4 regions of the Paenibacillus wenxiniae genome follow, and region 2 is predicted to be linked to each of the others. Evidence: riboswitches for the same ligand, from Rfam matches in the RefSeq annotation. Region 2 holds a riboswitch; each other region holds the start of a gene.
What was found. Region 2 has a riboswitch for thiamine pyrophosphate ahead of AAHF22_RS07355 (ABC transporter substrate-binding protein). Riboswitches for the same ligand answer to the same signal wherever they lie in the genome.
Positions count from the first base shown of each region.

Region 1: linked by a shared signal. The riboswitch ahead of thiM (hydroxyethylthiazole kinase) and the one ahead of AAHF22_RS07355 (ABC transporter substrate-binding protein) in region 2 are both predicted to bind thiamine pyrophosphate.
Region 3: linked by a shared signal. The riboswitch ahead of tenA (thiaminase II) and the one ahead of AAHF22_RS07355 (ABC transporter substrate-binding protein) in region 2 are both predicted to bind thiamine pyrophosphate.
Region 4: linked by a shared signal. The riboswitch ahead of thiC (phosphomethylpyrimidine synthase ThiC) and the one ahead of AAHF22_RS07355 (ABC transporter substrate-binding protein) in region 2 are both predicted to bind thiamine pyrophosphate.

Region 1 is NZ_JBCGUH010000009.1:88,622-96,864, forward strand. It holds gene AAHF22_RS16520 (polysaccharide deacetylase family protein) at 1-822, opposite strand, end outside; gene AAHF22_RS16525 (nuclear transport factor 2 family protein) at 1,531-2,604, opposite strand; gene AAHF22_RS16530 (hypothetical protein) at 2,984-3,217, opposite strand; gene AAHF22_RS16535 (DUF1129 family protein) at 3,239-3,907, opposite strand; gene AAHF22_RS16540 (alpha/beta hydrolase) at 4,363-5,193, shown strand; TPP riboswitch at 5,622-5,724, shown strand; gene thiM (hydroxyethylthiazole kinase) at 6,073-6,897, shown strand; gene thiD (bifunctional hydroxymethylpyrimidine kinase/phosphomethylpyrimidine kinase) at 6,969-7,778, shown strand; gene thiE (thiamine phosphate synthase) at 7,952-8,243, shown strand, end outside.
Region 2 is NZ_JBCGUH010000003.1:303,558-311,800, reverse strand. It holds gene AAHF22_RS07370 (ABC transporter ATP-binding protein) at 1-376, opposite strand, end outside; gene AAHF22_RS07365 (ABC transporter permease) at 363-1,160, opposite strand; gene AAHF22_RS07360 (MTH1187 family thiamine-binding protein) at 1,160-1,450, opposite strand; gene AAHF22_RS07355 (ABC transporter substrate-binding protein) at 2,099-3,133, opposite strand; TPP riboswitch at 3,222-3,333, opposite strand; gene AAHF22_RS07350 (pyridoxamine 5'-phosphate oxidase family protein) at 3,516-3,932, shown strand; gene AAHF22_RS07345 (Spo0E family sporulation regulatory protein-aspartic acid phosphatase) at 4,440-4,658, shown strand; gene AAHF22_RS07340 (DUF8769 domain-containing protein) at 4,861-6,531, shown strand; gene AAHF22_RS07335 (bifunctional 2',3'-cyclic-nucleotide 2'-phosphodiesterase/3'-nucleotidase) at 7,208-8,243, shown strand, end outside.
Region 3 is NZ_JBCGUH010000003.1:453,789-462,031, reverse strand. It holds gene AAHF22_RS07955 (S-layer homology domain-containing protein) at 1-1,652, shown strand, start outside; TPP riboswitch at 1,778-1,880, shown strand; gene tenA (thiaminase II) at 2,222-2,926, shown strand; gene AAHF22_RS07945 (ECF transporter S component) at 2,923-3,525, shown strand; gene AAHF22_RS07940 (ABC transporter ATP-binding protein) at 3,503-5,149, shown strand; gene AAHF22_RS07935 (energy-coupling factor transporter transmembrane component T family protein) at 5,146-5,880, shown strand; gene AAHF22_RS07930 (cyclase family protein) at 6,528-7,310, shown strand; gene AAHF22_RS07925 (LytS/YhcK type 5TM receptor domain-containing protein) at 7,417-8,243, shown strand, end outside.
Region 4 is NZ_JBCGUH010000001.1:484,898-493,140, reverse strand. It holds gene AAHF22_RS02115 (ABC-F family ATP-binding cassette domain-containing protein) at 1-1,130, shown strand, start outside; gene AAHF22_RS02110 (hypothetical protein) at 1,388-2,032, opposite strand; gene AAHF22_RS02105 (AAA family ATPase) at 2,037-3,443, opposite strand; gene thiC (phosphomethylpyrimidine synthase ThiC) at 3,704-5,473, opposite strand; TPP riboswitch at 5,669-5,772, opposite strand; partial or broken gene AAHF22_RS02095 (M42 family metallopeptidase) at 5,936-6,184, opposite strand; partial or broken gene AAHF22_RS02090 (ABC transporter ATP-binding protein) at 6,159-6,722, shown strand; gene AAHF22_RS02085 (stalk domain-containing protein) at 6,820-8,220, opposite strand; partial or broken gene AAHF22_RS23840 (YrpD family protein) at 8,208-8,243, shown strand, end outside.

The DNA.
Region 1 (8,243 bases), on a different contig from region 2:
CAGATCGTATACCATTTGCGGATCATACTCGCCATATGGATAAGCAAAGTAAGGGGTATTAATGCCGGTTTTGCTTTTCATTAGCTCGATATCATGGGTGAATCGCTTGCTATCTTTACCTGCTGCATAGTATTCCGCACATTGTACAAGTCGTTTGTAATGTAGATTGTACGTGTGACTATGGTAAGCAAACACATCGCTCGTTGCTTTCATTTCCTGTTTGGAAATGGTCGTTTTGGCGGTTGGAATGAACTTTTGCTTCTCGTCACTCAGCTTGGTGCCTACGATAAAAATATTCGCTTTAAAACCGTACTTTTTGAGCACCGGATAGGCGTACACGACATTGTTCTGGTAACCATCGTCAAAGGTGAGTACAACCGTCTTTTCAGGTAATTGAATCTTACCCTGCACGTACTGTTCCAGTTCCTGTAATGTAGCGGTATGGTAACCTTCGTCATGCAGAAATTTCATGCCCTGCTCAAAAGCTTCCAGATTGATGCGTGCATTGTTAGGCTCAACATTGTATTTTTTCGGTACAACATAATGGTACATCAATACAGCCACATGGCTGGCTTTGCCATTAGGGGCTGTTTTCAGATGAGTGCTAGGGGCGGCGGAAGCAACATTCGATGCGCCTTCAGGAACTTCACCGTTTAATGTTTTGAATAGATCGTCGGTCATATCGTAAGTCGCTCTGCACGTCTCATACGAAAAAGCAGAGGCGTGAGGGTATTTCATGCTCAGTATATAAAAAGTAATCACAAAGGCGATCGCGATATAGAGCATGATGATAATCATATTACGGAGGCGTCTTAGCTGCATATCTTCATAGGCTCCTTTATAAACAGGTTAAAAATGATGAATCTGCTATCCAATCGCTGTTATACATCCTAAGCGTAATGGGCTATACATCGTAAAAGCGATGCGATAGCTTTGTGCTTGGTGTAGCTCTATTTACTGGTGATGAGAAGCAGATTGGCGTTGTTTTGGGACGAGTAGAGGTGCAAATGTAGTTCATATGCGCCGCATGATCATTTGCTTAAGGCGGCAAGACTTCACGGTAAACCTTTCACTTATGTATAACATCGGATAGATTCGACTAAATATTTATGTTACTAAAGAATCATATGACCATATAGGACGATGCTCCTGATGTGGGAAAATAGCTAAAAGCCAGCTTACACAAGCGATGCAGGCTGGCTCTTAGATGTGGAACTTTGTGATTCAATGTTTGTATTTCGATGCTCGGATCGGGTGCTTGAATGTAGACATTCGTTTGATGATTTCTTTTGATCCTCGATCAGATCAAGCAGCTACGCTTTATCCACTCTCGCACCAGAAAGAGCGCTACGATGTCCGGTGCGAAGCGGAGTGAACACAGCAGTTTGCTGAGTTGGCTGCAAGGCTCCTTTTCAAAAGATCATGATCAAATGAACATGTCTAATTTGGGCTAGCTGCGACTGCGACTTTTACATACATACCACCTTTAAGATCATATACATCATTCACGTCTAGCTTACATGTGTATATTTAAAACATGGTCGTATCTTTAGACGAAGACTCTGGTACAGGCTGACTGAGTGTCCACATCGCCGCAATCTGGCCATTATCGACTCGGAACAGTTGAATGACAGCCTGTCCGCGATCATTGCTATTGTTCTGCATATGACTGTGTACGAGTACCAGGTTACCTTCAGCAATCGTATTGACCAATGTTGCTTTGCTATCGGTATTGGCGCGGAAATCGGTCAAATAGTGACTGACCAGTGCACTACGTCCATTTTGAATACCGGAGCCGTATTGTTCTACATTTTCGCTAACCGCTTCATTGGCGATATCAGTTTTATGCTGCACAAAGAATGTGTTGAAGAAATTATTTACAAAGTTTGCGTTAGCGGCAACTGTTGCACGGTCGGTCGATGCCAGCTCTGTTTTGGCAGACAGTGTGGGCAGTTTGTCCGGTGTGAATACTTTGGCTGGATCATCGACACTTTGCTGCACATCCCAGTGCTCAGCAATCTGGTTGTTGCTAATGCGGTAAATATCGACGTAGATCGCTGTTTTTGCCTCGGAGTTACCTGTGGCTGATGTGGTGGTACTTGTAGCATCCGTAGTAGTTTCGCTATTGCTAGCTTCTGCACTGGTAGCATCGACTGACTTGGTAGAGGTTGCTTCAACGTTACCACTACTAAACACAGCAACGAGATCACCCTGGCCCATCATACCGGTAATCTCTGACTTGTAGTTAGGATAATGCTTGAAAATACCTTCATAAAACGTAGAAAATTGATCTCTGCCGCTCTCCCTATACGGATTATGCTCGGTATAGTTTTCAGCGATATATTGATTCACTTTATCCAGCTGATGACCGTTCAACACATCATTATATAAGCCGATTACGAGCTGTTTGTTAGCGATGATGCGTGCTTCATCAGCCGTTGGCGTGCTCGCTGGTGTCGTTGTTTCGCCACCCGGCGCGGTGTTGCCTGAATTTTCAGTCGTTTCCGGTGTGGTAGTCGCTGGCGGTTGACTGGAGTTGCCCGTGCAGGCAGACAGTACCGTCATTAACATAAAACTGGCGAGTAAAAGACTGTATTTTTTCATCATAAGCATGCTCCTTTGGATACGATAGTTTGGAATACGGTGGCATTCGTTCATCAGCTGTCAGCAGTGGAGCTTCACCTTCTTTCGGTTATATAACCATATTGTACAATCGTGAATGCGCACCGTATAGCGACGGTCAGCACGTTCCTGATCTAGCAAGGATTGTCAAGTTGTATCGTGTCATAGAGCATTGATATCTGCGATATAGGATGTCGTTCGACCGCAGCAGAACGTCGCGTAACTTCAACATACGGTGGTTCGAACCACCTTGATACGGGTGAGCCTATAGGCGCTCTTACTTATAAAGACACTTCAATCAGGGCAGAGGTTGCATGATGAACAGGGCAAGCTGGCGCAAAAAATAGGCTTGTTGCATCGCTCAGGAGCCAGTACAATTGCCAACGCCAACGCCAACGCCAACGCCAACGCCAACGCCAACGCCAACGCCAACGCCAACGCCAACGCCAACGCCAACGCCAACGCCAACGCCAACGCCAACAAAGGAAAATAACAGCGCCGCAATGCAAAAACAGTCGCCAGCGATAGCTACAAAGGCAGCGTATCGATGGCGACTGTTTTCGTTTACTTCCTGTCCTGTAAGTACACATATCATTCGGCTTACCGCCAGAGCGGATCAGCGACGCATAAAGATAAACTTTTGCCCCAGAATACCGATCGCACACAGTCCTAGACTGACCCAGGGCGAGATGACGACCACAGGCATAATGCGGCGCAAGTAGTTCCCTACTACAATAATCGCTACTAAAATAATCAAATACGTAATGACAGAACGCATATTAATTTGCATGCGTGGACGATCCAGATCGCTCTTCTCGGCAGGTTGATTGGCCACACGCATCACCAGCTCAACAAGCACAATCGCGCCTACGGCGACAAGCACGAGTGTAGATAAGCTAATTTCACCTACAACGCCTGTACCGCTAATACTAATTTTGAAAAAGCCTGCTAGCGCTTGCAATAAAAACACCCATGTGAGCGCTACCCAGACAATCATCAAATAATACATCGGCTTACTAAGCTGTCTGCGCTCCGGCAAGTTCTCGATCAGCTGTCCAGCATAGGTGTCTGAATCTTTGGCAAATAATTGCTGAGCCGATTGACCACGCTTTTGCGCATCCAGCAAATGTCGACCCATTTCTAGCAGTAGTTCCTCGCCAGATTGACGCTCGATACGTGCATCGCGCACATGCACGATCACATCATCATAATAGCTGAGATTTTCCTGATTAAGCTGGTCACGGATCACATTAATATCCCGTACCAGATGACGTACTGTACTCATCGCTGTTGTCCCCTTTCGCACTGGTGTCGGTATGAATCTATTCATAATCATTCACATACCTGCAATCCGGTCATCAGAGTGTACATACTTGCTATTACCCAGCTCTGCTTCAATTCGATAGCCCGCTAACTTTGGGTCTCATAAACAGAGCTACAGTGCAAAAGATTCACTCTGCTGCACATCGATCGGAAACTCCTATTTTGACACACTTTAACCGGATTGACAATTGATCTGGCGCAGTGATACTATAGGATTATTATAATACACACTAAACTTATCGGAATTATTTAATTTTAAATAGAACGCCGGTTAAAACTTCTATATATGCTTCATCATACAATGTTCACGTACAGGAGCAAAATGCGGGTATATCTGTCGGTGTATCAGCATACGCTAACACGCGAATGCAGCATATATCGTGTACGAAACTAGCATCTTTTAAGGAGGAGTTCATTATGGAACGCAATATTACGATTCGTCATCATGAGGTTGATCTGGCTGCGAGTATACATTATCCGGTTGCAGACCATAAGCCGGAAGGCAAAGGAAAAGGTCGAACTCCGCTAATCGTGATCTGTCACGGTTTTGTAGGGAATCGGATCGGTACGGATCGCTTATTTGTCAAAAGTGCACGCAAGCTGGCGAACGAAGGCTATATGGTTGTACGCTTTGACTATGCAGGTTGCGGAGAAAGCACAGGTGAATATGGTCAGCAGGGATTAGAATCGATGGTCGAACAGACGCGTACCATTTTGGATTATGTAATGAATTGCAATGATATTGATCCGACTCGGGTCACCTTACTTGGACATAGTCTGGGCGGAGCTGTCGCTATTTTGACTGCGGTACGTGATCGACGTGTGAACCATCTGGTGTTATGGTCGCCGGTCGGTCATCCATTTAATGATATCGTCAAAATTGTTGGCAGAGAAACGTATGACCAGGCGGTATTGGAAGGCGAAGCTGATTTTCTCGGTTATGGCTTTGCACCGGAGTATTTTGAATCGCTCGGTCATTTCCAGCCGTTTCAGGAAGTACGCCGTTTTCAAGGCGATGTGCTTGTGATTCACGGAACGGGAGACGATGTGATTCCAGTTGACTATGCCTTTTTATATCAAAAGGAATTGTGGACACGGAGCGAAGGTCGTTGTGACAAAGAGATTATTTTCCAGGCAGATCACACGTATTCGTCAGGACCCCATCGCCGCGAGTTGTTGGAGCATACATGCAAATGGTTGTCAGAGCGTTCCGCTGCACAGACGCAGTGGCAGCATTGGATGATCTAGCGCAGTACTGAATGATATCGTACTGAATGATATCATCTAGTACTGGAAGGTTTAGCGCAGTATTAGATGATCTTATGACTGTATGATCTTATGATAGCAATGAACGATCTAACATCACATGATCTTGTGCGATACTCAACGGTCTAGCCCAGCTGATGAAAAAGGTCGCTGCATGTGTATGATCCATATTAGAAGTCACCGCACGATAACGCATACCTAAAATAGGCAAAATACTGTACACTTTGCCAAAGTACGATGCCCGTGGTATGGTAAAGAAACATTAGCAGCATAGGCGTATGCCTGTCATGCTAGATCTATACAGCAAATAGTAGCTGCTACACATTAGCGATATTGTACGATATCGCTATAACGTACATCTGCATAACGAACGAGCCGACTATGCGTTACAAAGCAGCATAGCGTGGCAGCAATTTCACTAGGGGAGCCTTGATGGCTGAGACGGATACGATATTCGGACCCTTGGAACCTGATCTGGATCATACCAGCGGAGGGAAGTGGAAGATGACTATTCATTTCAACTTATGAGGCGGACTCAGACTGTAAGGGTTTCCTCAACAATAAGTGAACGGATATGACCCACCTTTCTCTCACGGGAGATCGGTGGGTTTTTTGTTGTATATGGGGTTGTGAGGTAGCAAATTGCCAGGTAAAGCGGGTATCGGTGGTATAGCGGAAAGTCAGCATACTGGGGATGTACAGACTGCTAGTGATACACAGACCGCTAGCCCTAGCCCTGTAAAGACTGTTGACGATGTAAAAACTGCTAAGCTGAGACAGCTAGAGCTGGCATAGCAGTAGCCGTATACCTGTTCAGGGACAACGAGGAAGAATCAAAATGATATCTGGGAGGCGAATGAAATGTCATTTTTACAGCAAGTACGTAGCGTGAATCCGCTTATACACAATATTACGAACGTGGTCGTTACGAATTTTACCGCGAATGGATTGCTTGCGCTGGGAGCTTCGCCATTTATGGCGTTTGCGCATGAAGAAGTCGAGGATGTAGCGGCGATGGCAGGCGCGGTCATGCTGAATATGGGAACGCTTGACCCGTATACGGTACAGTCGATCAAGCTAGCAGGGAAGGCGGCGAATCGTGCAGGTGTACCGGTTGTATTTGATCCGGTCGGTGCAGGGGCGACCTCGTATCGTACCGCTTCCGCGCATGAGATCGTCGCTGAGGTGAAAGTGGATATTTTACGAGGCAATGTGGCAGAGATTGCGCATGTGATCGGCGAGAACTGGCAGATCAAAGGCGTAGATGCTGGCGGAGGAACCGGAGATCGGAAGGAACTTGCTTTGCGAGCGGCACGCAAGCTTGGCTGTATTGTTGTCATTACAGGCGAACAGGATATCGTGACCGATGGCGTGCAGGTGAATACCGTCAGTAACGGACATGCGCTGCTTACTCAAGTTACAGGTGCGGGCTGCCTGCTCAGTTCTGTCGTTGCTGCCTTTGCTGCGGTGGTGAACGATACCGAGCAACGTCTGAAAGCGGTAACCGAGGCGGTAGCGTGTTACGGACTTGCTGCTGAGCTGGCGGCTATCGATGCGGGTGGACAGGGAACAGGCAGTTTTCAAATGGCATTTTTGAATCGATTATCTATGGTTACACCGGAGCAGGTGGATGGGCATTGTCTTATTCAGCGACATCTGGATTCGGCACATGAAACGAAGCATTGAGGCGACCCATGATCCATGTTCACGATTGGATTGACAATAGACAATAGCAAATGGCAAAGGAGCGAAAGATGATGCATATCCCACAAGCATTAACGATTGCCGGCTCAGATAGTGGAGGCGGAGCAGGCATTCAAGCGGATTTGAAAACATTTCAGGAGCTGGGCGTATATGGTATGTCTGTCATTACAGCAATTACCGCGCAAAATACAGCAGGCGTACAGGGTGTCTATCCGGTCGAAATGGCAGGTATTGTCCAGCAGCTGCATTCGATTGGAGATGATCTACAGCCTGTTGCGGTTAAAACAGGCATGCTGTTTAGCGCCGAGATTATTCGCGAAGTGGCGCAAGCGGTACAAGCCTATGGCTGGACGACACTGGTGATCGATCCGGTGATGGTAGCCAAAGGCGGTTCGGTGCTGCTGCAAGAACAAGCGGTACAGGCGCTTATTCAGGAGTTGCTTCCATTAGCAGCAGTCATCACACCCAATGTACCTGAAGCAGAGTTACTGATCGGCAGACCGATTCGCACGCTGGCTGAACGCGAACAAGCAGCAAGCCAGCTGATCGATATGGGCGCGCGTGCAGTTGTGATCAAAGGCGGTCACGATACCTCTACCGCACAGGCGATCGATGTACTGTACGACGGACGCAGCTTTCACTATGTAGAAGGGCCACGTATCCATACGCCGCACACGCACGGAACAGGCTGTACTTACTCGGCTGCGATCACAGCTGAATTGGCGAAACATAACGATCTGCTCACCGCTGTGCAAACTGCCAAAGCATTTGTGCACGCTGCGATTGAGGATGGACTGGGCATCGGCTCGGTGCACGGGCCGACCAATCATTTTGCTTATCGACAAAGGAGGGCTGTACGATGAATCAATCGTCATTGTCGGATAGAGATGAAGATAGAGATAGAGCCAGTCAACACGAATTGTGTGAACATTTGCAATCCCAGTTCATAGCCAATTCGGTTTGCCAGCATACACAATTGGATGGAGTGGACGCATCTGCTAGCCATGATTCTGCTGATGATCGCATTTCTGGCGATATGCTGCTTCCTCGCATCGGTACAGCGGAACGTATCGATTGGATACGTGCGCGCCTGTCGCTCTATCTCGTTATGGGCAGTGTGAATTGTCACCAATCGCCAGAACAGGTGCTAAAACAGGCGATAGCGGGCGGAATTACAATGTTTCAATATCGGGAAAAGGGCAAACAAGCGCTACGCGGGCAGCAGTATGTAGAGCTGGCGCGGCGCTTGCAGGATATTTGTCGCACCCATCATGTCCCCTTTATCGTTAATGACGATCTTGAATTGGCGCTGACGTTAGATGCAGATG
Region 2 (8,243 bases):
GTTCAATCGTGCGCCACGGAAACAGGGCAGGTTGCTGCGGCATATAACCGGCACGTCCACGCTGTCCATTGATGCGTTTGCCCTGTAGCATAATGGCACCATCGTCTGGCAGCAATACGCCGCCGATCATTTGCAGCAGCGTACTTTTGCCAGAGCCAGACGGCCCAATGATCGATACGAATTCGCCCTCCTGCACAGTGAGCGAGATATCGTCCATCACCTGAAGCTGTTTTTTGCCCCTGCCGAATGTTTTGGAAATATGGCGTAGCTCTAAAAAAGGTGCGTCCGGCTTCGGGAAGTCCGATTGAGCCAAATGTGCCAGTGTGCTACTTGGTACAGGGGACGTGTGATCTGTCGATAAATTAGGACTTTTCATCTCCATGTCCTCCTTGTCGCTCATGATTGGTTCGTTGCCAGCGAATGCACCAGTGCTCCAGCAGTACAATGAGCGAGAACATGACCAGACTGAGTGCAATGACGATCAGAATGGCTACAAACATCCGGTCGGTGCGAAATGCCGATTGCTGCAATAGCATATAATACCCAAGTCCCTGATCACTGCTAATCCATTCCGCAATAATCGCGCCCATAATGCTATAGGTCGCCGCAATCCGCAGTCCGGAAAAGACCGCAGGCAGACTGTACGGTAATTCCAGCTTCCAAAATATCTGACCGCGATTAGCGCCGATCATTTGCATATAATTGAGCATCGTCCGATCTGTTCCAGCCAGTCCGCCGAGTGCGGCGACCGTGATTGGGAAAAAGCAGACGAGTACAATGACGATCAGCTTCGATAGAATACCAAAGCCGAACCAGATAATGAGCAGTGGGCCAAGTGCGATCACCGGAATATTTTGACTTAAAATAAGCAGCGGATACAACGCCTGCCGCAGAAATGGAATCACATGCAAAATGCCAGCCACAAGCAGACCAATCACCACACCGATGCCAAAGCCCTCCAGTGTCAGCTGTAGCGTTGCCCACGTATGTCCGAGCAGACGATCATAGCTGTTGCTAGCTTCGGTTACGATTCGTGCTGGACTGGGGAGAATCCAGTCCTCGATATGAAAAAATGACGTTGCCGCCTGCCACAATAGCAGGAACAAAACGACCGCCCCTAAGGGCGGCCATATGCCTTTCCACCAGTCACGTATAGACATTAGCGATACTTCTCAGTCAAACCGTCCATACTAATGCCGTCTGGACTATGGGCGATTTTGATCTGGGAAATGATGCTGGGGCTGCCTTTCTCCACAAGCGCCTCATGCATACGACGAACGATATCCAGCAGTTCTGTCAGTTCGCCCTCCATCGTTGTTTCGAGTGGATGGACTTCGTATTTTACGCCAGCTGATTGAATGACTTCGATGGCTGCATCTACATAATCGTAGGAGTGCTCACCTGGTTGTGTTTTGGGGATGACTTGAATGCTGAGTAGGGTGTGTGACATGATTTTCCTCCTGAGTTGGTAATAAACATCTTTTGCTGGGGACGCTGTTTGCAAACTATGGTGGTGGGCATACACCACTCCGGGAAGGAATAAGGGGACGGACTCCCGTCTCGCACAGGAATCTACGGAGTAGGAGTGAGTTGTAGATTCCCGTGCTCAAAAGTCGTCCTTTCCCCTTATTTCCGTCCCTCCGCTCCGTGCTGCTCGCATCATTGTTTGCACACACGTCTTCGCAAAATGATGTTGTATTACCCTGTTTATTTTATAGCCGTAACGCATGTTACTTTAAAAAATACTTTATAAAAAATCATATGCTTCATCACTGATTGTAATTTATTCCGTGCCACGCAATTTCATCCTAAATCTCACCTTATTCCTAAACTCTACCTTAATAAGATAAAGGCTACTTCTCCAGTAAAATGAAAGTCACTTCTCATTAACGCTCTGATGCGCGATCGAAGCAATATCAAAGCTAAAACAATGAAGCGATATCAAGGGAAGAAAGCACGCTCAAAACAATGAAGTGATATCAAGGCAAGGAAGCACGCTTAAAGCAACGAAGTAATATCAAGGCAACGAAGCAACATTGAAGTCACAAAGCGACATCCATGAAATCAAGCACTTTCAAATCAATTACGTTAGCAGCAATCATTTACTTGTTTGCGGTGCTGGCAAGAACTCGTTGGTAAAGGCTTTGCTAGCGTCGAGTGGTTGTTCGAGTAGTTTCTGTTTGTACATCCAGTCGGCGTAGCCTTTCCATACCTGCTCTTTTTGCAGTCCCCACTGGGAAGCGTCGTCTTGATAGCGTGGGGATAGCCATTCCTGGCTTGCTTTGACGAGTTTAGGATCGAGATCAGGTACGGCTTTGATCAGGATATCGGCTGCTTTGTCGGGATTGGCAATCGCGTATTCGTAGCCTTTAGCGGTTGCGCTCATAAAAGCTTTGACCAGTTCGGGGTCTTTTTGAATTTGTTGTTCATTGGTAGTGATGACCGGTGTGTAGTAATCCAGACTTGGTGAGTAATCTTTGACGTACAGCATATCGAGCGGTTCGCCGCGTAGTTTCGCTTCGATTCCAGTCCAGCCGTAGTAGATCCATGCAAAATCAATGCCTTTTTTTACAGCTGTAAAATAGTCGGCATCGCCGATATTGACGCTTTTCACTTTGCTCACATCGCCGCCATCGGTATCCATAATCGACTTCATGACCGCTTCTTCTACCGGAGAACCCCATGCGCCGTAGGATTTGCCTTCCATGTCTTTCGGTGTTTTGATGCCGCGATCAACCGGTGCGGCAAAGCCGGATGTATTATGTTGAATGATTGCTGCAATCGATACGAGTGGGACACCCTGTACACGTGCTTGCGTTACGCTTTCCTGATAGCTGATGCCGAATGGCACTTTACCGGAAGCAACGAGCGTATCCGCGCCGCTCTGACCCGGTTGGATAATCTCGACGTTCAGTCCGGCATCTTTGTAATAACCCATTTGCTGAGCGACATACAGTCCGGTATGGTTCGTATTTGGTGTCCAATCCAGCACCACCTGTACATCTTTAAGCGCGGGTGTGCTGCCATTAGACGCGGTTTGGGAAGTCGTCCCTTCCTTTTGTCCACATGCGGTCATGATGAGTAAGGCGCTTACGAGCAGCAGCGTGCCCAGCATCGTTCCAAGTTTTCTCATTGCTGTTATTTCTCCCTTCGTCTACTAACCTGTATAAAATAAAAAAGCGCCCCGGACCCGGGACGACATAGGTGCATATATGAGCTTACATACATGGCATGTGTAGCTTCCTACGCTGGCATTATCCAGATCAGGTATAAGGGTCAGTATTAATCGAATACACTCTCAGCCGAACTCCTCCAGCTCCCCACACGTTATGCGCTTTTTCTAGGTGTAATTATAGACGAGCATGAACGACCTGTCCAGCAGGATCGTAGCAGGGGGATGCGGTTCAGCATGCAACAGAGCGGGTATGTAACGAGTGGAGACATGAACGCGTCTGACGCGAAACATGGAACTTAGACGAACCTATTTCGATGTGAATTGTGAAAGGAGCTTGATTATGAGTACAGCAACTACAGAACAAGCAATCATCAAAGCCCTATCGAACAATCCGTTTTGCTCATTTGGCACAGTGGAGAACAACAAGCCACGTGTCCGCTATATGGCAATATATAATGATGGATTACAGATCCATCTGGCGACAGATCGCAAAACACATAAAGTAGAAGAGTTGGAGCAGAACCCGAACTGCTACTTGCTGCTTGGCTATGAAAAGGGCGGCAACAACGAAGTTGTACAGATTGAAGCGACTTGCAAAGTGTCCAGTGACAGCGAACTGAAAGAGCGCGTCTGGAAAGACGAGTTCAAAAAGTGGCTGGATGGCCCGGATGATCCGGACTATGTCGTACTGGATATTACACCGCAAACGATTGAATACATCGATCAGGACGGTAATCGTCAAACATGGGAAGCATAATCGCCGACATGTAACGCGTATTTATCCGACAAAATTAGCGCTATTCAGCGCTTTGGAACGAACCATAAGCGGACTCAGGCACAATTGCTGGAGTCCGCTTTTTGCGCGCCTTGACTGAGAAGAGCTAGAAAACACGTTTATTCGTTATCGAATTTTGTAATATTTACGTGTACATAGGGAGGGGAAGAAGCGTATTTTTTGTCAGTTTTTGCTTCCATTATCAGGATAAAATAGGGACTGTAGGAACTTGAAACGGCTTGTAAAATTAAGGTATAACGAATATAAAGCTACAAATTTTAGTTATTAAGCATGTGGTTCATCCTATGAATAATAGGATATAATCAACGGTGTTTTTATAGCAGTGCGTAGCATCCTATTTACGTATGAGCGATCATACGACAAGGTGACATACCGTTTCCAGACGGAGTCTCCTCCATAGCAGTAGAACGCTGCTGGTCAGTGCGGATGATGGATGCCGGAAGGGATAATCGACGGGAGGTGGTTTCCTTGGATTTGAGAAAGATGGAACAACAAATCGAGCAGGAGCGTCGTATTTTGAATCAGATGGCTGCCGAGCATGGCATTTGTGACCACCGCGTGATCGATCAATCCGAACAACTCGATCGGATTATGGATTCCTATCTGTATCATAAACAGCTTAAAAATAGAAAACTGTCTCGCGATTTGAATGAGAATTGCTTTCCACAAGCACCGTTGGAAGGCTGAAAATGAAAACGCCAAGCTGGCTCCATGCCGGTTTGACGTTTTTTTGTTTATGTTGCGCCATCAAGAGGAAATGGTGTAGTGATCGTGATGCAGCGGAGGATATCGGGCATACGGTTTATCCTTGCAAACAAGTTTATTGCCATCATGATCGACCGTATCGCATACTGAGATCATTCATCTGCATGCAGAAGGAGTGGAACTCATGATGGGCAAACACAGTGGAATCACATCGATGTCATCGGACAGGCAATTTTTGATACAGCAAGCGCTGGATGAACTGGATGCACGTTATGATGCAGCCGTGCATATGGTATGGGGAGAAGACGGGCAACATGACACCCGTGAAAGCGCGCATTATGCGCTAGGGCTGCTCTTATGCGGCGGTGCTGAACAAATCGCCACAGCTAGCCGCATCATTCAGCAGATCCTTGATCTACAGCTTGTACAGCCGGGTGAAATCTACGATGGTACATTTAATACATCGCTGGAGCGTGCGTGGCCTCCAGCCGGACATAGCGCCTGGAGCAGCTTTCCGCCAGGTTTTGGTTATGCGCAGTCGGATGCGCTGGATGAAGTGTATCGTCGCTTTGCGAAGTACGGTAATCTGAGCGAAAATGAGCAGCTGGCGCAGCTATTCCGTCAGGCGACCGATGAAGTGTTTCCGCGTGTATGGGAAAGCTTTGATCCGAACTGGCGCGAATTTATCGCGTCCACGTTTGCGGTGATTTTGGAGTATTTTGAACATGAATTGCCGGTGGAGCTAGTTGAAGGTATGGATCGTGCAATGCAGCTTACGGTAACGACTTCGCTCGAACGTTATCGCTCACAATCGATTCCGACCAATACGAATATTGAGCTGATGCATCTGTTTATTACTCATTATTACGGGCATCGTTATGGACAACTGGACTGGATGACACATGCGGAGCAAGGAGCGGCTGCACTGCATCGCGATTATATGGAGCTGCATTCGTTTGCCGAGTTTAATTCCAGCACCTATTATGGTGTTGATCTGACCGTGCTTGGCATGTGGCGCGTCTATGGACGCACGCTGTCATTTCGTCATATGGGTCTGGAAATGGAACATGGATTATGGCAGGATATCGCCGACTTTTACGGCCCGATGCTGGAAAATATATGCGGTCCTTTCGCACGCAGTTATGAAAATGATATAACGGAGCACAGTTCGATCGGTGTACTGCTCTATCTGGCACTCGGCGAATCGTACCGTCATCTGACCCGGGTCAATTGTGAAACGAGTCATAATCTGCTGATCGCGCTGGTAGGTGTGGACTTGAAAGAGCAGACACAAGAACGTCTTCTTCATACGGGCACTGAGCGCTTTGTCACCCGTCAATTCAAAGAGCTATGTGAACGCGATCTGCCGGGGCAAAATCGCCATGTATGTACAGCGAAAGCATGGATTACCGATCGGCTCATGATCGGCGGGCTGTCAGGGAGCCGCAATACGAATGGACAGATGCATCATGCTACCGCCCATTGGATGACGGCAACGGGTGAGCGTTATTCGCTGCGTATGGTACGTAGACAACAGGGGCAGAGCTGGAATACACATTTACGCGGAATGAGCTTTGATGTGGAGGTAGGTGTGCGTAAGCTGAACATTGTCGCACGATTCCAGACGATGCTACCGATGGAGCTTGTGTTTGAGCTGGATGGCCCACAGCTGGACCAGATTCATGTGACAGCGGATGGCTGGCATTTACCTGGCTTGCACATTGCGGTGCATACGGATGCGTCTACACCAACTGTAGTACAGTCTGGCTCGCGCGCCGAAATCGTCTATGCTGCTGGAAAGTCGAATAGTAGCTCGGACGTACTGCATTTTGCACTGACATTGGATGAACAATAAAAAGTATGGCAGAGCTGGCGATGTCCTGTGTAGATGTAGGATGTGCTACACAGGACAGGCTGTATGGAGAAATGGGTAAAACAGGAATAGAAACGGACATAGATATAGCGCAGGCGGCTAGAATGTAGATTGCTAGAGCCTATACAGAGCAGAAAGGGTACAAACAGAGAGTAAAAACGAGAGTACACACAAAGCGTACAAATAGGAGTACATACAGACAGATAGTACAAACAGCAGCACACACAGACAGAGAGGACAAACAGGGACAGCGTAGGTGACGACGAGGTAGAAATAGAGATAGATCATTATTTGAGCGCGCCGAAATACTGCTGAAAACGACGACAATCATGCCATTTCACTCTGCCCAAAAGACAACACCAACATAACAACAGATAGCAGCTTTTGCATGAAATTAAAAAAAATAGTAAATAAACGTTAACTTATGCTTCAAATATTGTAATCAATAGTATACAATTTTACCAAGCAATCGCACGTAAGGACGTTTGTTAGCTTCGATTTTACCACCGGTCAATATTTCACAGGTCGTAAGCGAAAATGCACTGACCATGCTGTTTGTACATATCTGGCTTCAACCACTGTTTTACCGACCGATTTTGGAAGCGATACAAAATGACTCTGATACGTGCCCAACATCATGTGGGAGGGGTTATGCATTTTGAAACTGGGGAAAAAGACAATTCGTAAAGCAGTGACCGCTCTGGTCGCACTACAGCTATTTGCTGTGACAGCTGTTCCGGTATTCGCAGCGGAAACAACTGGAAGTGCCGTCGTTAAAATTCGTCTGATGGAGACGACCGATATTCATACGAACGTCGTCAACTATGATTACTACTCCGACAAGCCGACCGATGAGTACGGCTATGCCAAAACAGCTACACTGATCAAGCAAGCTCGCGCTGAAGCGAAAAACAGCGTCTTGATCGATAATGGTGATCTGCTGCAAGGCACACCGCTGGGCGATTATATGGCAAAAGTAAATCCGCTCAAACCCGGTGAAGTTCATCCGGTGTACAAAGCGATGAATCAGTTCGGCTATGATGCAGGTAACTACGGTAACCATGAATTCAACTATGGTCTGGATTTCCTTGCAAACGCAGTCAAAGGCGCTAATTTCCCATATGTGAATGCCAATATTTATACGGATGATGGTACAGGCAAAGGCGAGAAAAACTATTTTACCCCTTACCTCATTCTCGACAAAAAAGTAACGGATGAGAGCGGCGCGACACACGACCTGAAAGTGGGCGTGATCGGCTTCGTTCCACCGCAAATTATGCAATGGGACAGCGCCAACCTGAACGGCAAAGTGGTCGTGAAGGATATCGTAGAGACGGCGAACAAGTTCATTCCACAAATGAAGGCAGAAGGTGCAGACATCATTATCGCGGTTCCGCACTCTGGCTTTGAAGATATTCCGCAAACCGAACTGATGGAAAACTCCGTGCTGTACTTAAGCAAAGTGCCAGGCATTGATGCAATCATGTTCGGCCATGCGCACAAAGTATTCCCAAGCAGCGACTTCGCTGGCAAAACAGGCGTTGATCTGGCCAAAGGCACGATCAATGGTGTACCTTCCGTGGAGCCTGGCTTCTGGGGCGACCATCTCGGTATTATCGATATGGAGCTGACGCAAGATGGCGACAAATGGAAAGTAACCAATTCGACGGTTGAAGCACGTCCAATTTATGACA
Region 3 (8,243 bases), 150 kb from region 2:
CGACGAAGATTGCGATTACGGGAAAGGATGGACGTGGTGGTGAAACGGTCGCCGAGCTGCTCGTTACTGTATTGCCAGCCCCGAATCGCAGTCCAGTGGTGGCCCATACACCGCAGGCAGTGACTCTAATTGTTGGACGCTCAGCCACCGAGGTGGATCTGTCCACACTGTTCTCTGATCCAGACGATGATACACTGACGTATGAAGCGGTATCATCCGATGTATATGCAGTTCATACCTCGGTAAATGCAAACAAGCTTAGCATAACGCCAGGCACAGCAGGCATAACATCGATTAAGGTGTATGCACGCGATGGGCGTGGTGGCGAGATCAACACGAATATTCCAGTAACGGTATTAGAGGAAGCTTCGATCTCGTTCATTCCGTTGCAAATTGTTAATCTGAGCAAACCGCCAGTATGGTTCGGTTTGCTGCCGTATTTACAAAATATCGATCCAGATTCGATCAGTGTGACCGCAGATACGTATGATCATTCGACCGCAACCGTATCGACGGGCAATGCGCGTATTTTGCTCACGCCGATTCAGCTTGGCAATACGACCGTTACGTTTGACGTTTACGATAAATACGGTCGCCGCAATAGCTCTTCCTTTGCCGTGCAGGTTGTAAAAATCAATCATGCACCAACCGTTGTCGCTTCGGTTTCAGAGCAAATGCTTACGCCGGGCGTAACGAATGATCGCAATTACGATCTGAGTCAACTGTTCAGTGATGAGGATGGAGACGTATTAACGTATACGCTGACTTCCAGCAATACGGATGTGGCTAATGCATCGATTAGTGGCAATATGCTCACGCTCAAAGCAGGCGCGATCAGCGGTGTAACGAATGTGATCATTACAGCAGACGATGGGGCTGGCGGCACGGTTCAATACACGCTCAAGGTGCATAATGCATTGCTAATGAACACGTCTATCATTACCGTGAATATGAAATATGGTATGAATTCCGTGAATTATGATCTGTCTGATCTGTTCCCAGGACAGAATTCCTTCACGATGTATATGGGTACAGCCGATTCTACCTTTACAGGCCCAACGCCTCTGAACAATACGTCACTGTCATTGACCTCACTGCCTGTGCTGCAATGGGTAATCGGTGCAGATGGACGAGCTGTCGTATTCGCAGTGAAGCAGGACCCGGTAACGACGAAGGATATGTATTTCTCGCAATATGTAGAAGGTTCAAATGGACGTACGGTGCTATTGATGAATACAAGCTCGGCTGCAAGCAAAAATAAAGATTACAGCCTGACGTTTTATAAGTGGACGAAAAACACCAATACGATCAGCAGCTTTAATCTTCCGCTCCTGTACGACGGTAGTTCACAAGGAATGAACTATATTGTGCTAAATTCGAACTTTTACGATTTCTTTGATATTACGTCTGCGTCTTATTATAATGACGAGGTGATGTTCGCTTCAACAGCCGATTACAATATTACAGGTATTGTTCTGAAGCGAGGCAACACCGTGCTGGATGTGCTCGGTGATCCGAATTCAAAAAATCCAATCCTGTCTAACGGCGGAACCATTTTACGTAAAGACGGTATCGGGTATGGTTCCAATCAGTTTAACTTATCGTATGAGTGGAGCAAGTATCCGAAAGACACGTATATGTTTATAAAATAAGCCGTTTCTCACCTGCTCGGTCGTTGATCTGCTTGACAGACGTAATCGTGCTGTGTAGAGTAAAAAGCAATCAAACAGCTCTGCTGTCATCCGCTTCGTTAGGGGAGATGCAGGACTTATACGAGAAAGACCACTAGGGGAGCCATATACTGGCTGAGACGAGATTGCCTCGGACCCTTGGAACCTGATCTAGTTCGTACTAGCGTAGGAAAGTGGAGACCGTGCAGGGATAGGATCATCTATGCCGTTTATACTGCCGCTCCATATGGAGCGGCTTTTTTGCGTCGCAAAACATTGTATGATCTAGTGTTAGCGATCTCCTAACACGGGGTGCAATGAAAAAGGATTTTTGCGCAGCAAAATATCGTACGCTACTAGTGTTAGCGATCTACTAACACGAGGTGCAATGAAAAGGATTTTTGCGCAGCAAAATATCGCACTGATCTAGTGTTAGCGGTCTCCTAACACGTGATGCGATGAAAAGGATTTTTGCACAGCAAAATATCGTACGCTACTAGCTCAGGGAGGCTCTTTCCGATTACTTTTACTTGAAAAGGAGCGAGGAAATGATGAGTTTTTCAAAAGAAATTAGACAGGCAGCCGATCCGGTATTTGAGGCGATTTATGCCCATCCTTTTGTACGTGGGATTGCGGAAGGGACGTTAAAGCCGGAGCAGTTAGTACATTATGTGAAGCAGGATTTTGAATATTTAAATGCATTTATGCGCATTTATGGTACGGCGATTGCCAAATGCCAGCATCGTGACGATATGGCGATGTTTAATGAGCAGATTGGCTTTGTACTGCATAGCGAGATTCATCCGCACAATAACTTTTGTGAGATAGCAGGTGTACCCTACGAGCAATTGCAAGGTTATCCGCTGGCACCGTCGGCGCACAACTATATTCGGCATATGCTCACCGCAGCACAGGAAGGCGATCTGGGTGATATTTTGGCGGTATTGCTACCCTGCCCGTGGACATACTGGGAAATTGGCAAGCGTCTGCTGGATGAAGTGAAGCCAGATGCCACGCATCCATTTTACGAGTGGATCGACTTTTATGGTAATCGCACCGATACGATTACCGAGCGCTTTTGCCAGCGATTGGATGAAATTGCAGCGCGTACAACACTAGAGCATCGGGAGCGGATGAAGCGCCATTTTATTTTGAGCTGCCAGTATGAATATCTGTTCTGGGATATGGCGTACACGCTGGAAGATTGGCCGGTGCCGCTGAATGAGCATGATGCGGTGGAGGTGACACGCGCATGAGCCGGACGTGGAATATGAAGGAGGTCGTGCTCGCGGTCATTTTGTCTGTGGCATGTGGGGTAGTATATCTGGGCTGGTCTACACTATGGATTCCGATCTCTGCGCTCGTTGGGCCGGTAGGAGCAGGCTTTATGTTTGGTATCTGGGTCATTGCCAGTCCGATTGTGGCGTATATTATCCGCAAGCCGGGAGCCGCGCTTATTGCTGAAGTGGCAGCGGCAGCGGTTGAGATGCTGACCGGGAGTCATTTTGGTTTGTCGGCGCTGCTGATCGGGGTATTTCAAGGACTGGGGGCAGAGCTGGCATTTGCGATTTTTGGCTATCGTCGCTTTAATGTGTGGACGCTGATGTTATCCGGCGCATTGGCTGCGGTTGGCAGTATGATTTACAGCGTGATTGCGAATGGAATGGGCTATTACACGATGACGATGTTCTGGCTGACGCTCGGCATTCAGGTCGTGAGTGGCATCCTGCTGGGCGGACTGCTTGCCAAGATTGTAGTTGAAGCGCTGGCGCGTACCGGTGTGCTAAATTCGTATGAAATGATGAAGTCGCGTCGCAGAAGAGGAACAGGCAATGGTCTTCCAACCGGTTCATAAGGCAAAGTATCTCGGCTGTGATGGATTATCGGTACGCTTTTACAGTCAGGAGCGACCGGTACTGCATGGATTGAACGTCCATATTCGTCAGGGGGAAAAGGTGCTCATTCTCGGACCAAGTGGCAGCGGCAAGTCGACGTTATTATCGGTGCTCGCCGGAATTATTCCTGAGCATATGGAAGCGGAGCTGGAAGGGGAGGTGTATCGTCAGCCTGCCTGTGGTGTGATGTTTCAGGACCCGGATACGCAATTTTGCATGTTGCATGTCGATGAGGAGATCGCCTTTAGTTTGGAAAATCGTTCCGTGCCGCGTGAAGAGATGGAGCCACTTATCGACCGGGCGATGGAGCAGGTTGGATTGCGTATTCCGCGTCATACGCCGATTGAGACATTATCCGGCGGGATGAAGCAACGGCTGGCACTGGCGTGTTTGCTTGCGTTAGAGCCGGAGGTACTTTTTTTCGATGAGCCGACCGCCCAGCTCGATCCTGCCAGTCGTAATGAAGTGTTCACTTTGCTACGCCAGCTTGGCGATGCGTCTAATCATACGATGATCATCGTTGAGCATGTGCTGGATGGGTGTATCGAGTGGATGGATCGGGTTATTTTGCTGGATGGACAGGGGCGATTGATAGCAGAGGGCGAACCTGTGGAGATGATGACGAAGTATCGGCAGGACATGGTGGAAGCAGGCATATGGTTGCCACAGCTATTCCCGTATCATTGGGAGGATGTATGCCATCATCCGGCGCATCCGCTCGCGGTACAGCTCACGCAACAGCTACAGCAGCGCATGGCGCAGCATGATCAGATGCAGTTACCGTCGGACACTCGGTCTACGGTGACAACGACGGACGCTGCCTCCATGTTGATCCAAACCGAGCAGCTTGCGATCGGATACGGGCGTAAGGCAGTCATGCAAGGCGTAGACGTAGCCTTCTCGCCGGGACAATGGATCGCTATCGTCGGTGAAAATGGCAGTGGCAAAAGCACTTTTTTGAAAAGCTTGCTGCGGCTTGTACCTGCGCTATCAGGGCGAGTACATTTTCACGGTAAAGAGCTGCGCAAATGGTCAGATCGAGAGCTGTATGCACGGGCAGGCTTTGTTTTTCAAAATCCAGAGCTGCAATTTGTCACCGATACGGTCTACGATGAAATCGCTTTTGGCGGACGAGAACGCGGATGGGATGAACAGCAACTGGAAGAGCGGACGCTACAATTGCTGCGCGAATTTGGATTGGAAGAGCTGCGGGAGGAGCATCCGTTCTCGCTCAGTCTCGGTCAAAAGCGCCGTTTAAGTGTGGCGACGATGCTGTTATTTGATCAGGAGCTTTTACTGCTCGATGAACCGACCTTTGGACAGGATGCACGTACAGCAGCAGAGCTGGTCGGTCGCCTGCATCGACGTCAGCAAGAGGGCACAACGATTGTGATGGTTACGCATGATATGGAGCTGGTCGATCAATATGCCGATCGAGTGTTGTTATTTCAGCAGGGTAGCATTGTGTATGATGGCGATCCGCTGCGGCTGTTTTTGAATCGACAGCTGTTACAGCAGAGTGTAATCGAAGCACCGCTGCCGTATCGCCTGCATTTGGAGCGGAAGGAGCGACATATGATATGAAAAGTAATGGCTCCTGGTTATCGACCCTTAATCCGTCCTGCAAACTGATCGTCCATGTGATCGTGATGGCGGTGCTTATGGCGATTCATGACCCGATTCTGACGCTTGCGATCTGGCTCGTTGCCGTTGCTATCGGCATAAGCATTGGTGGCTGGACACCGGGGTATCTGCTACGCCGTTTGCTGCCGTATACGCTATTCTTCGTGCTCGTTTGCTGGATGCTGGCGGCATTTGGTAAAGGAGAGCATGTACTCTGGCAATGGGCATGGTTTCGCGTCACGACAGAGAGCTTGAACAACGGTTTATTGATCGGATTGCGTATGCTCGGTTTTGTCACCTATGGCATGCTGTTCACATCCACAACCGAGCTGAACCGGCTCATGATGAGCCTGATCCACCAGCTGCGCTTGTCGCCCAAATGGGCCTATGGTATGCTGGCAGGCTTTCGCTTTATCCCCCTTTTTCAAAGTGAACTGCACCAGATGAAGATTGCCCATCGTGTGCGCGGCTATCGTCATGGAGGTGGAGGAAAAGCGTTTTTGCGTTATGCGCTGCCTCTGTTCAGCCAGGGCGTACGCAAATCAGAGCGAATTGCGATTGCGATGGAAGCAAGAGGCTTTACCGGCACGCGTGAGCGCACATATTATGTTCATCCGCTGGTGGCACGGCGTGATGTGGTGTATGCGGTGGCATTGCTTGGTGTGACGACGTTGTTGATCGTGTTGCTGTAGATGGGCAGAAATAGAAAAGATACAAAAGTATAGAAGCAACAGAAAACATACTTGTGACTTTACAGGATACGGGTAGAATCCCATTGTAGAAAGTAAGGCGGTTGGAGAGCAGGCAGCATGAATCGATACGTCTAAATTCAATCATGCGGAAAAACGGAATGCACAAACTACATTTGCTCAAATCCAAAGTAAACCTGTGAGAGCCGCAAGTACATTTACTAGAACGGAAAGTATATTTACTAAAACTGAACGTACATTCACCGGGACTAAAAATGCTAAAAGTAAAAGCAAATGTACTCGAACTCCAATTAACTTTGCTAGAACAAAAGGACACTGCTGTCAAAGCGGCGTCCTTTTCGTGTGCATTTCAGCTATCCAGTCATGGGGAGCAAGGATGAAGCGTATAGATTGTAATGATTTTAATCATTGATGTTAACTACAGATATTGAAGGTCAATAGATGAGAAGCCTAAAAAAATAAGCAAAATTCGCGCCATACATAAAAAGTTATGATGCTCCTTGCCCCCGATGAGCCGATTCCCTACAATCAGAAATGAAGATATATCTCGAAGCGCATAGACCTGTTCGCACAGACCGGTTAGCTTCAAGCCAATCATCCCAAATGATAATCCATTGGAGGAACGAGCCATGAACGGAAAACGTTTGATTGATCTATCGGTAACACTTAAAGCAGGAATCGCCTCTGACCCACCTGGCGGTTTGCCGGAAATTGACTACATCTCCCATCAGCAAGGCGCTCAGCAACTACTGGCTGGATTTTCCGGACTGACAAAGGATGATCTGCCCGGCGGTGAAGGCTGGGCAATTGAGCAGCTTCGCGTAACGACTCATGTGGGCACCCATGTCGATGCACCGTATCATTACCGCTCCATGACCGATGAGGGTCAGCCGATGATGACGATTGACGAAGTCCCATTGGACTGGTTTTATGGACCCGGTGTGAAGCTCGATTTCCGCCATTTGCCAGATGGTCATATCGTGAGCGCTGCCGAAATTCAGCAGGAGTTAGTGCGCATTGGACATGAATTACAACCCGGCGACGTTGTGCTTGTTCATACTTCCGCGGGCGAACGATACGGCGAAGACGATTTTATGCTCAAAGGCTGCGGTTTCGGACGCGAAGCTACCCTGTATTTAACCGAACGCGGTGTGCGTCTTGTTGGCACTGACGCATGGAGCTGGGATGCCCCATTTGCCCACACCGCCCGTCGTTATGCCGAACAACAGGACCCTTCGATCATCTGGGAAGGCCATTACGCGGGTAGCACGATCCCTTATTGCCAGATCGAAAAGCTCGCTAATCTCGACCAACTTCCATCCTACGGCTTTCAGGTCATGGCCTTCCCCGTCAAAATCGAAAAAGCTTCCGCAGGCTGGGCAAGACCGGTGGCCATCGTGGATGAAGTGTAAGAAAACAATCCATATATACAACCGTATCCGCTTACATGCTAAAATGGCGATACGACTTACTACAATGACTTCATACAGCACATGACCCTACAAGGGAGGCGAGACGATGATTCACCTGTTACCGTTAATGCTGGAGCGTGTCGGAATTTTGATCATTCTCGCTTTTGTGCTGTCTCAATTTAGAATATTCCGGCAAATGATTTCCAATCGGCGCGGACGCTTCGGTTCGTTGCTGCTCATCGCGGTATTTGGTCTGTTTGGCGTGATCAGCAACTATACCGGTATTGAGATTCATCTGAGCGAGGTCGTTTCACAAAGCTGGCTGAATCAGGTCGATTCTGACAATGCGATTGCCAATACACGCATTATGGGCGTGAGTATTGGCGGTTTGCTCGGTGGGCCGCTGGTCGGTCTCGGTGTTGGACTGGTGGCAGGGCTACATCGTTATCCACTCGGCGGCTTTACGGCGTTGGAATGTGCGATATCGTCTGTGCTTGCAGGCATCGTCTCCGGTTTGCTTGGCAACGGGTATCGTCGTCATGGTCTCATTCCACCGTGGTTTGCGGCGCTGGTCGGGATGGCGATGCAAGCGGTGGAAATGCTGCTCATTTTGCTCTTTTCCAAGCCGTATGACGCAGCGGTGATGCTTGTACAGACGATTGGTGTGCCGATGATTTTGCTCAATGGATTGGGTACATTGCTGTTTATGGTCATTATTCGTTCGATTGTAAAAGAACAGGAACGTCAGAGTGCGACACAGACGCATCTGGCTTTTCATATTGCAGATCGAACACTGCCGTTTTTTCGGCAGGGCTTGAACCCGGATTCCTGCCGGGAAGCGGCGCATATTTTGCTGCGTTTGACAGAAGCAGATGCGATCTCTATCACCAATCGGACGCATATTCTGGCACATGTTGGTGCGGCGGCGGATCA
Region 4 (8,243 bases), on a different contig from region 2:
AAAAGGCAAGAATCGATCGTTTTGAGCAATTGCAAAACGATGCACCTGGACGTCGGAGCGATCAGTTAGAAGTATCGACCGTTTCCTCGCGTCTCGGTAAACAGATTATTGAACTGGATCATGTGTCACTAACATTGGGTGGACGTGAACTCATTCACGAGTTAACGTATCATGCCGTATCGGGTGATCGGATCGGTATCGTCGGTCCGAACGGACGAGGCAAGTCGACATTGCTTAATCTCATCTCAGGACGGATTGAACCAACGTCTGGACGCATCATTACCGGACAAACCGTTAAATTCGGTTATTTCACGCAGGAGCATCAAGAGATGGATGAGTCGATGCGCGTGATTGAATACATTAAAGAAGTAGCCGAAGTCGTCAAAACATCGGACGGTAGTAGCATTACGGCTGCTCAGATGCTAGAACGCTTCCTGTTCCCGCCAGCCGCACAATGGACGCCGATTGCCAAACTGTCCGGTGGCGAAAAACGCAGACTGTATTTATTGCGCGTACTGATGAGCGCACCGAATGTACTGCTACTCGATGAGCCGACCAATGATCTCGACATTACCACATTGACGGTACTGGAAGATTATTTGGAAGAATTCCCAGGCGTCGTACTGGTCGTATCCCATGATCGTTATTTCTTGGATCGCACATGTGAGAAAATATTCGCGCTTGAAGGCGGCGGTGTCGTTAGCATCCATGCGGGGAACTATAGCGAGTATGAGGAGCGTACAGGTGGACAACAGATGAAGTCCGGTTTATCCGCTGAAGGCAACGGAGCCACACAGCCTAAAGCTGCTGGCAGTAATGCGGCGGTTGATCATCAACGCGCTGATGCCAGTGAATCCGCAGGCGAAGCCAATAAACGCAGCTCATCCCGCGATAAGCTCAAGTTCAGCTATAAGGAACAACGCGAATACGAGCAGATCGACAGCATGATTGAAGCTGCCGAGCAAAAGCTAGAACGCATCACGACCGAAATGGAAGCCGCATTCAGCGATTCCGTCCGTTTGCAAGAACTTATGATCGAGCAAGCGAATGCCGAGCAGGAGCTGGAGCATTTGATGGAGCGCTGGACGTATTTGAATGAGCTGGCGGAGAAGATTGCGGAGCAGGGATGATGGACTGAAAGTGATCTGTTTTAGCAATGATTATAAATGAAGTTACAATAAAACTCCCTTTCGTATGGAAGCCCACGTATACATCTGTATACCGATGTGGATGTCCAACGTAAAGGGAGTTTTTGTTTACTATAAACTAGTGAAAAAGATAGCGAAAAAGGAGTTTTAAAGTTAAGGAGGAATGAGAGGCATGTAATAAGATTGCTCAAATTCATGAGAGTTCAATGTAACGGCTATATGCAAATGATGTAAACAAATTATATCGCTGTAATCGTGATTGTGCCGGAATTGACGTGCTGTTCATTAATAATAAGCTTGTGTCTAGTATGAGTTAACATTAGCGTTTGCGTTCGAAATATAGAAATAGTTGGCATATTCCATTGCTGGGCTTCAGGGATATTAACACCAGTGAGTGGTTTACGTGCCGCAATGCCTTTAATATGTTGTTGAGTGGTTTGTGCTTGGACAGCAGCTTGTAATAAATGGTCCTCTACATAGCAAGTATGCAAGCTAATATGCTGAATCTGAGCAATACCTAAAGAAGAAGCAAACGCAATTCCTCTTAAAATAGCGCCGCGAAATTGTTGCTGCACTTTAGACCAAATTGATGTTGTGATAGCTGATTTCAATTCAATAATATGCAGACTTGCTTTAGTTCGATCCAATATATCGGATGATAGAATGATACCATCTGCACATTTGGGATTGGTTATATATTTTAAAAAGTCATGATGGTTCTCGCCGAGTACTTGAATAAATTGCTTGTTTGTGGCATTTGAAAATTCCACCTGTACTCTGGCTTTACCAGCAGGATCGTTTTCCTCCAAAGTCAGAAAGGGAGTATCCAATATGTTATAATATTCTTTTTTTATTCGCTCTAAATCAAATCCAATCTGAATCATATCGTCACTCCACATGATTTTGAATCATATCCGTCTCTTTAATTAATTGTTCAAGCGTATCGTTAAATGTTTTCATTTCAAAACCGTAAGGTCCTAATTCAAGCTTTGTGATCACAGTATGATCATCAACATTTTCAAATTGATAGGCGTGCACTAAGTCAAGATCGGAGATAATATCCTGTTCACTGTAATTTAATTTATCTAAAAGATTATCTTTGTCGTTTCTTTGCGCGATCGTTAACAAATTGTTGATCTGTTGGGCGAGCGTGTCACTATGGGTGGTAATCCAGATTGCTTTATCTTTATTAACAAGGCGGAAAAGGAAACGAGCCATTTTCAACTGCATTTCCGTGTGTAAATGTGCTTCTACTTCTTCAATGATCCATAAGTCGGGATCATTATCAGAAGATAGAAAAATAGATAGAGGTGCTAACTCTGAGATGAGTGATGATGTTACATGTAATGGATATTGAACTTGTGAACCTAATGGAGTGAAAACAAATTGATTATATTCGTTTTTATTCAGATTACCTTTTAGAATTTCAGTATTAAGAAATAATTGTTCGGAATTATACAGACTTGGCTGATGAGTATCTATATTGTATTTTTGCAAGCGAGATAAAAAATCACTTATTGGATAGGTGAGAGTTGTACCTGGAAAAGCATTATATGGTTGATCATCTTCATTTAAAATAAATGAACCTGCTATTGTTTCATCGAATGTATTACCTACGATTGCACGGTATGTTTGCATAAAACCAGTTCTTGATGCTGGAAGATACAGAGGTTGTCGCAATTTATTACTTTGAAAAATGCTATCAAAAAAATCATCTCTAATCATAGTTACGGTAACAAATCGTAGAAAAAACTCAATTAATATTGAACTGAATGTACTGTTTACAAATGTAAGTCTTTTATCTCGATATAAAAATTCATATTTCGTTGAGGTATCTTCATCTTCCATATCAGCAGAAGATAGATTGATACTTTCTACGAAAGTGGATCTGATTCGTTTTAATTTGAAAGGTTCTTTATGTTTTCTCGATATACGAATTTCGCTTAATGTGATCGGAAAGTTAAATATTTTTTGGAGCACAAATTCTTTATTCTCATTTAAAATATCGTTAAATATATTTAAAATTATATCTTGATCAATAATATCGATAATGGCTTCATCGTTTTTATTTAACTGAACTTTTGTATTATGTTCTAATTTCTCAAATTGGGGGTGTTTTTTTAAATCTTTTCGTATAAGTTGTTCACTCTCAGTCAAAATGCCCCACAGCAACATCATCAAATAACTCTTACCCGTATTATTTTTACCAACAAACATCATAAACGGGGACACCGTAATCGTTGCTTCCTTAATACGTCCAAAATTTTTCACATATAAATCCCATTGGTTTCGCATAATATACTCCTTCTCAGCCAAACTATATCTATTAATATACCTTATTTGTCTGTATACATAAAATGCTATGGGGTAAACATATCGTTCATCCCATAGCATCTCATCTAATCATGATATATAGTCCTGTTATTTTACTATACCTAATTTAATATGAGGACGTTTTATTTAAATCAATCAACTATTCCTTTTTACAGTCATATTTTATATATTAAACGATGATCTTCATACACTATCGTCCCAACCAAACGACTGCTACCTTTTCACTCATAAACCCCATTCATCGTCCCTTGCCGCACCCGATAGCTCTCCGCCATCTGCTCCATTCCAGCCTCGATTGCCTGTTCAGGCGTAATCCCGTCCTGTTCTGCCAGTTCACGAATATCCTGTGTGATCTTCATGCTGCAAAATTTCGGTCCACACATCGAGCAGAAGTGTGCGGATTTGGCGCCTTCCGCAGGCAATGTTTCATCGTGATAACTCAGCGCGCGCTCCGGATCAAGTGACAGATGGAATTGATCACGCCAGCGGAATTCAAAGCGTGCGCGAGACAGGGCATCATCGCGGTAGCGGGCGCGTGGATGACCTTTAGCGAGATCGGCGGCATGAGCGGCGATTTTATAAGTGATAACCCCTTCTTTTACATCGTCACGATTCGGCAAGCCGAGATGCTCTTTGGGCGTGACATAGCAGAGCATTGCCGTACCCATCGAACCGATCATTGCTGCACCAATGGCGCTTGTAATATGATCATAGCCAGGCGCGATATCAGTCGTCAGCGGACCAAGCGTATAAAAGGGCGCTTCCTTACACACATCCAACTGGCGATCCATATTTTCCTGTATAAGATGCATCGGTACATGACCGGGACCTTCGACCATGACCTGCACATCATGCTGCCAGGCGATTTGTGTCAACTCCCCCAGTGTATCCAGCTCGGCAAATTGGGCGGCATCGTTGGCGTCTGCAATCGAACCAGGACGCAGTCCATCTCCGAGCGAAAAGCTAATATCGTACGCCTTCATAATCTCGCAAATGTCTGCAAAATGAGTATAGAGGAAGTTTTCCTGATGATGAGCCAGACACCATGCCGCCATAATGGAACCACCGCGACTAACGATACCGGTTACGCGCTTAGCTGTAAGCGGAATGTAACGTAGCAACACGCCTGCATGAATCGTAAAATAATCTACACCTTGCTCTGCCTGCTCAATTAACGTATCTCGATACACGTCCCAGCTTAATTCCTCAGCACGACCACCGACTTTTTCTAATGCCTGGTAAATCGGTACAGTCCCAACAGGTACAGGTGAATTGCGAATAATCCATTCACGCGTCGTATGAATATTTTTGCCGGTGGACAAATCCATAATCGTATCGGCACCCCAGCGTGTTGCCCAGGTCATTTTTTCGACTTCTTGCTCAATGGAGGAAGCAACTGCCGAATTGCCGATATTCGCATTGATTTTCACATGAAAACGGCGTCCAATAATCATCGGTTCTAGTTCAGGATGGTTAATATTAGCCGGGATAATCGCGCGTCCGGCTGCAACTTCGGCACGTATGGTTTCCGATTCCATTCCTTCACGAATAGCGATAAACTCCATTTCCGGCGTTATGATACCACGACGGGCATAATGAAGCTGGGTTACATTCTGTCCTGCTTTTGCCTGTAACGGCCTGCGCCCGTAATGGGGAAACGGCTCAGCACCCTGCTGATCGACCTTATCCTGATTGGAAAAGCCATTATCCTCTGGACGTGTCATACGTCCATTCGTATATTCGCAATCGTTACGTTCCACAATCCAGCTTGCACGTAAAGCGGGTAAGCCTTTACGAATATCAATCATTGCTTCTTCATCGGTATAGGGACCGCTCGTATCGTACACACGCAGCGGCTCATTTGCCGTTTCTACACCGCGTATGTCAGTGGGGGAAAGGGCAATTTCGCGTTCAGGCACCTGAATGTCAGGGCGCGAACCTATCGTGTACACTTTACGGCTGCCAGGCAATGGGGTGGTCAAAATCGTCATTTTCTAAATCCTCCTACAGTATATGGATAGCATCCATCGGAGACTGCGAGGCAGGGAGCATGAGAGGACAGACGTCATTTGTATAGGTACAATAAGCCAGATGATCTGTATCATCGCTTCTATGTTCACCGCAGACGTCAAAAAGCCGCCTCCGGCGAACGGAAGCGGCAATACGATCACAGGCAAACAAAGCCAGTCATCATTGCACCACTTTCCTACGCTGGCATGACCCAGATCAGGTTCAAAGGGACAAAAGCAATGCTTTATCTCAGCCTATACAGGCGCCCCCAGTGGATGTCTCGCTACACACTATACGATGATGAAGCGCATTCTGTCAACTTTTTCCAGAGTATGCCGCATCATATCGTGTAAAGTAGGTGTTTAATAGCTTGTTAATTTAATGCAGGTATATTAAATAAGACGTTCGTTTAAAATAACGATGACGTCATAGTCATGTATTCATTATTCTGTAATATAAGCCCCAAGCAATCTTGTCGTATTGATCACCGCATCACTATGCGTACGCTCCATCGCATGCGACGCATGCACCTCCGGCCCGATCAATGCCGCACGGATGTTATTGCCAGCCGACAATGCTGCTGATGCATCCGAACCATAATGCGGATACACATCAAGCACAAACGGAATCCCTTCACGTTTAGCCAGCTCTGCCAGCTTGCCGGTCATTTCATACTTGACGGTACTGGAAGACTATTTAGAGGAATTCCCAGGCGTTGTACTAGCCGTATCCCATGATCGCTATTTCCTGGATCGCACCTGTGAGAAAATATTCGCGCTTGAAGGCGGCGGTGTCGTTAGCATTCATGCGGGTAACTATAGCGAGTATGAGGAGCGTACAGGCGGACAATCGATGAAGTCGGGTTTAGCCGCTGAAGGTAAAGGAGCAGCACAGCCCAAAGCAGCCAGCAGCACACCAGCGGCTAATAGCAACGTTGGCGTTGATGCCAGTGAATCCGCAGGCGAAGCCAATAAACGCAGCTCATCCCGCGATAAGCTCAAGTTCAGCTATAAGGAACAACGCGAATACGAGCAGATCGACAGCATGATTGAAGCTGCCGAGCAAAAGCTAGAACGCATCACGACCGAAATGGAAGCCGCATTCAGCGATTCCGTCCGTTTGCAAGAACTTATGATCGAGCAAGCGAATGCCGAGCAGGAGCTGGAGCATTTGATGGAGCGCTGGACGTATTTGAATGAGCTGGCGGAGAAGATTGCGGAGCAGGGGTAGAAAAGCAAGTAGTATAGAATCATAACAGAGAAACCCGCAGACAGAACGTTTTATTCTGATGTCTGCGGGTTTTAATTTGTATATTTTCTGCTTTAGATTAATTTTTAAAAGAGATACTCACAGTATATAAGTTTGAATCCCAATTGACAGTAGCGCCTTCAGCCTGCGAAATAAAGCGTAACGGTACAAACATGCTTCCATCAATATAAACAACTGGAGCATCTAACTGGACTGCTTTTCCATTAATCATGGCATATTTTTGGTCGACTTGTAATTGAATCATCGTATTTTTACTCGTAATCTTCACTAGATTTTTTTGGTTTTTGTTCCAATTCACAGTCGAACCCATCTCTTGTAAAACACCTCTAATCGGTACATATACATAATTACCAACCATTTTTGGTGAATTCACAGGATGAAGCAGTGTTCCATTCAATTCTAGTTGAATCGGTTGGATCGCTGGCTGTGCTGTAGCTATACGCCTAATATTATTTGCTATTCCCAGTTGACCGTTTACATTCACACCTGTAGACCAAACTTCACCAGACTTCGTAAGTATAGTTGTTGCTAAAGGATTCTGTATCGCAGCGATTCCATTGGAAGGAACCCCTTTTAGAAGCTGAGTATCTGTTTTGGATATAAGCTGATATACATTTCCGTTGCTTGTTATGATAGCTGCATTATTTATTGGCTGAGCTGAAATAGTTTTAATTGGTTGTGTTAAAGGCACTTTAACGACTTGGTTAGCATCTTGATCATATATCCAACCATGCTCGTTGGAATCTATACATGCAATAGCTTTTTCACCTGAAGATATCATTTTGATGTTTTTTAGATCAGGTAGCAAAGTAGGTTTTGCAGCAATTGAACCTGAAGAACTGGTGATTGATATACTCCACACGGCTCCTTCAGATGTTAATACATATCCATGATTTTGGCTCGCCGCGATTGATACAATATGTTCAGGGGTATTAGGGATAGCAGAAGGTTCATTTATAAATTTGGATGCATTATCAGAAGTACTAGTTTGACCCCATAACTGAACTTTACCGCTCTGATCTAAGCCTAATACAAAATTTGCGCCTACAGCGATTTGTTTAATACCGCTAAATCCGTTTATCATAACAGGTGTACTGGATTGAGCTTCATTCTTTCCAGGCCATTTTTCAGACCAACTGAATACCTGTCCACTTGTGTTCAAAGCAGCATTAATATGACGCCCGCTTCCAATTTGTGTAATGCTTGTTGAAGTTGGAATATGTAGACGAGTAGGAGCAAAACGATCAGTTTCATCGCCCAAACCTAAGTTGCCATATTGATTATAGCCCCAAATCCATAGCTTTCCAGTATGATCAAGTGCATATACGCTGTTATTCGCACCGGATAGTTGAATAATGTTTGACAAATGTCTTTGATTTTCTCTTGCAAATGAGGTGATGTTAAATGAAACTGTACCTATAAAGCTAGCGATCAATAAACTAAGTAATATTTTCTTCATTTCAGTTCTCCTTTATACCAGAG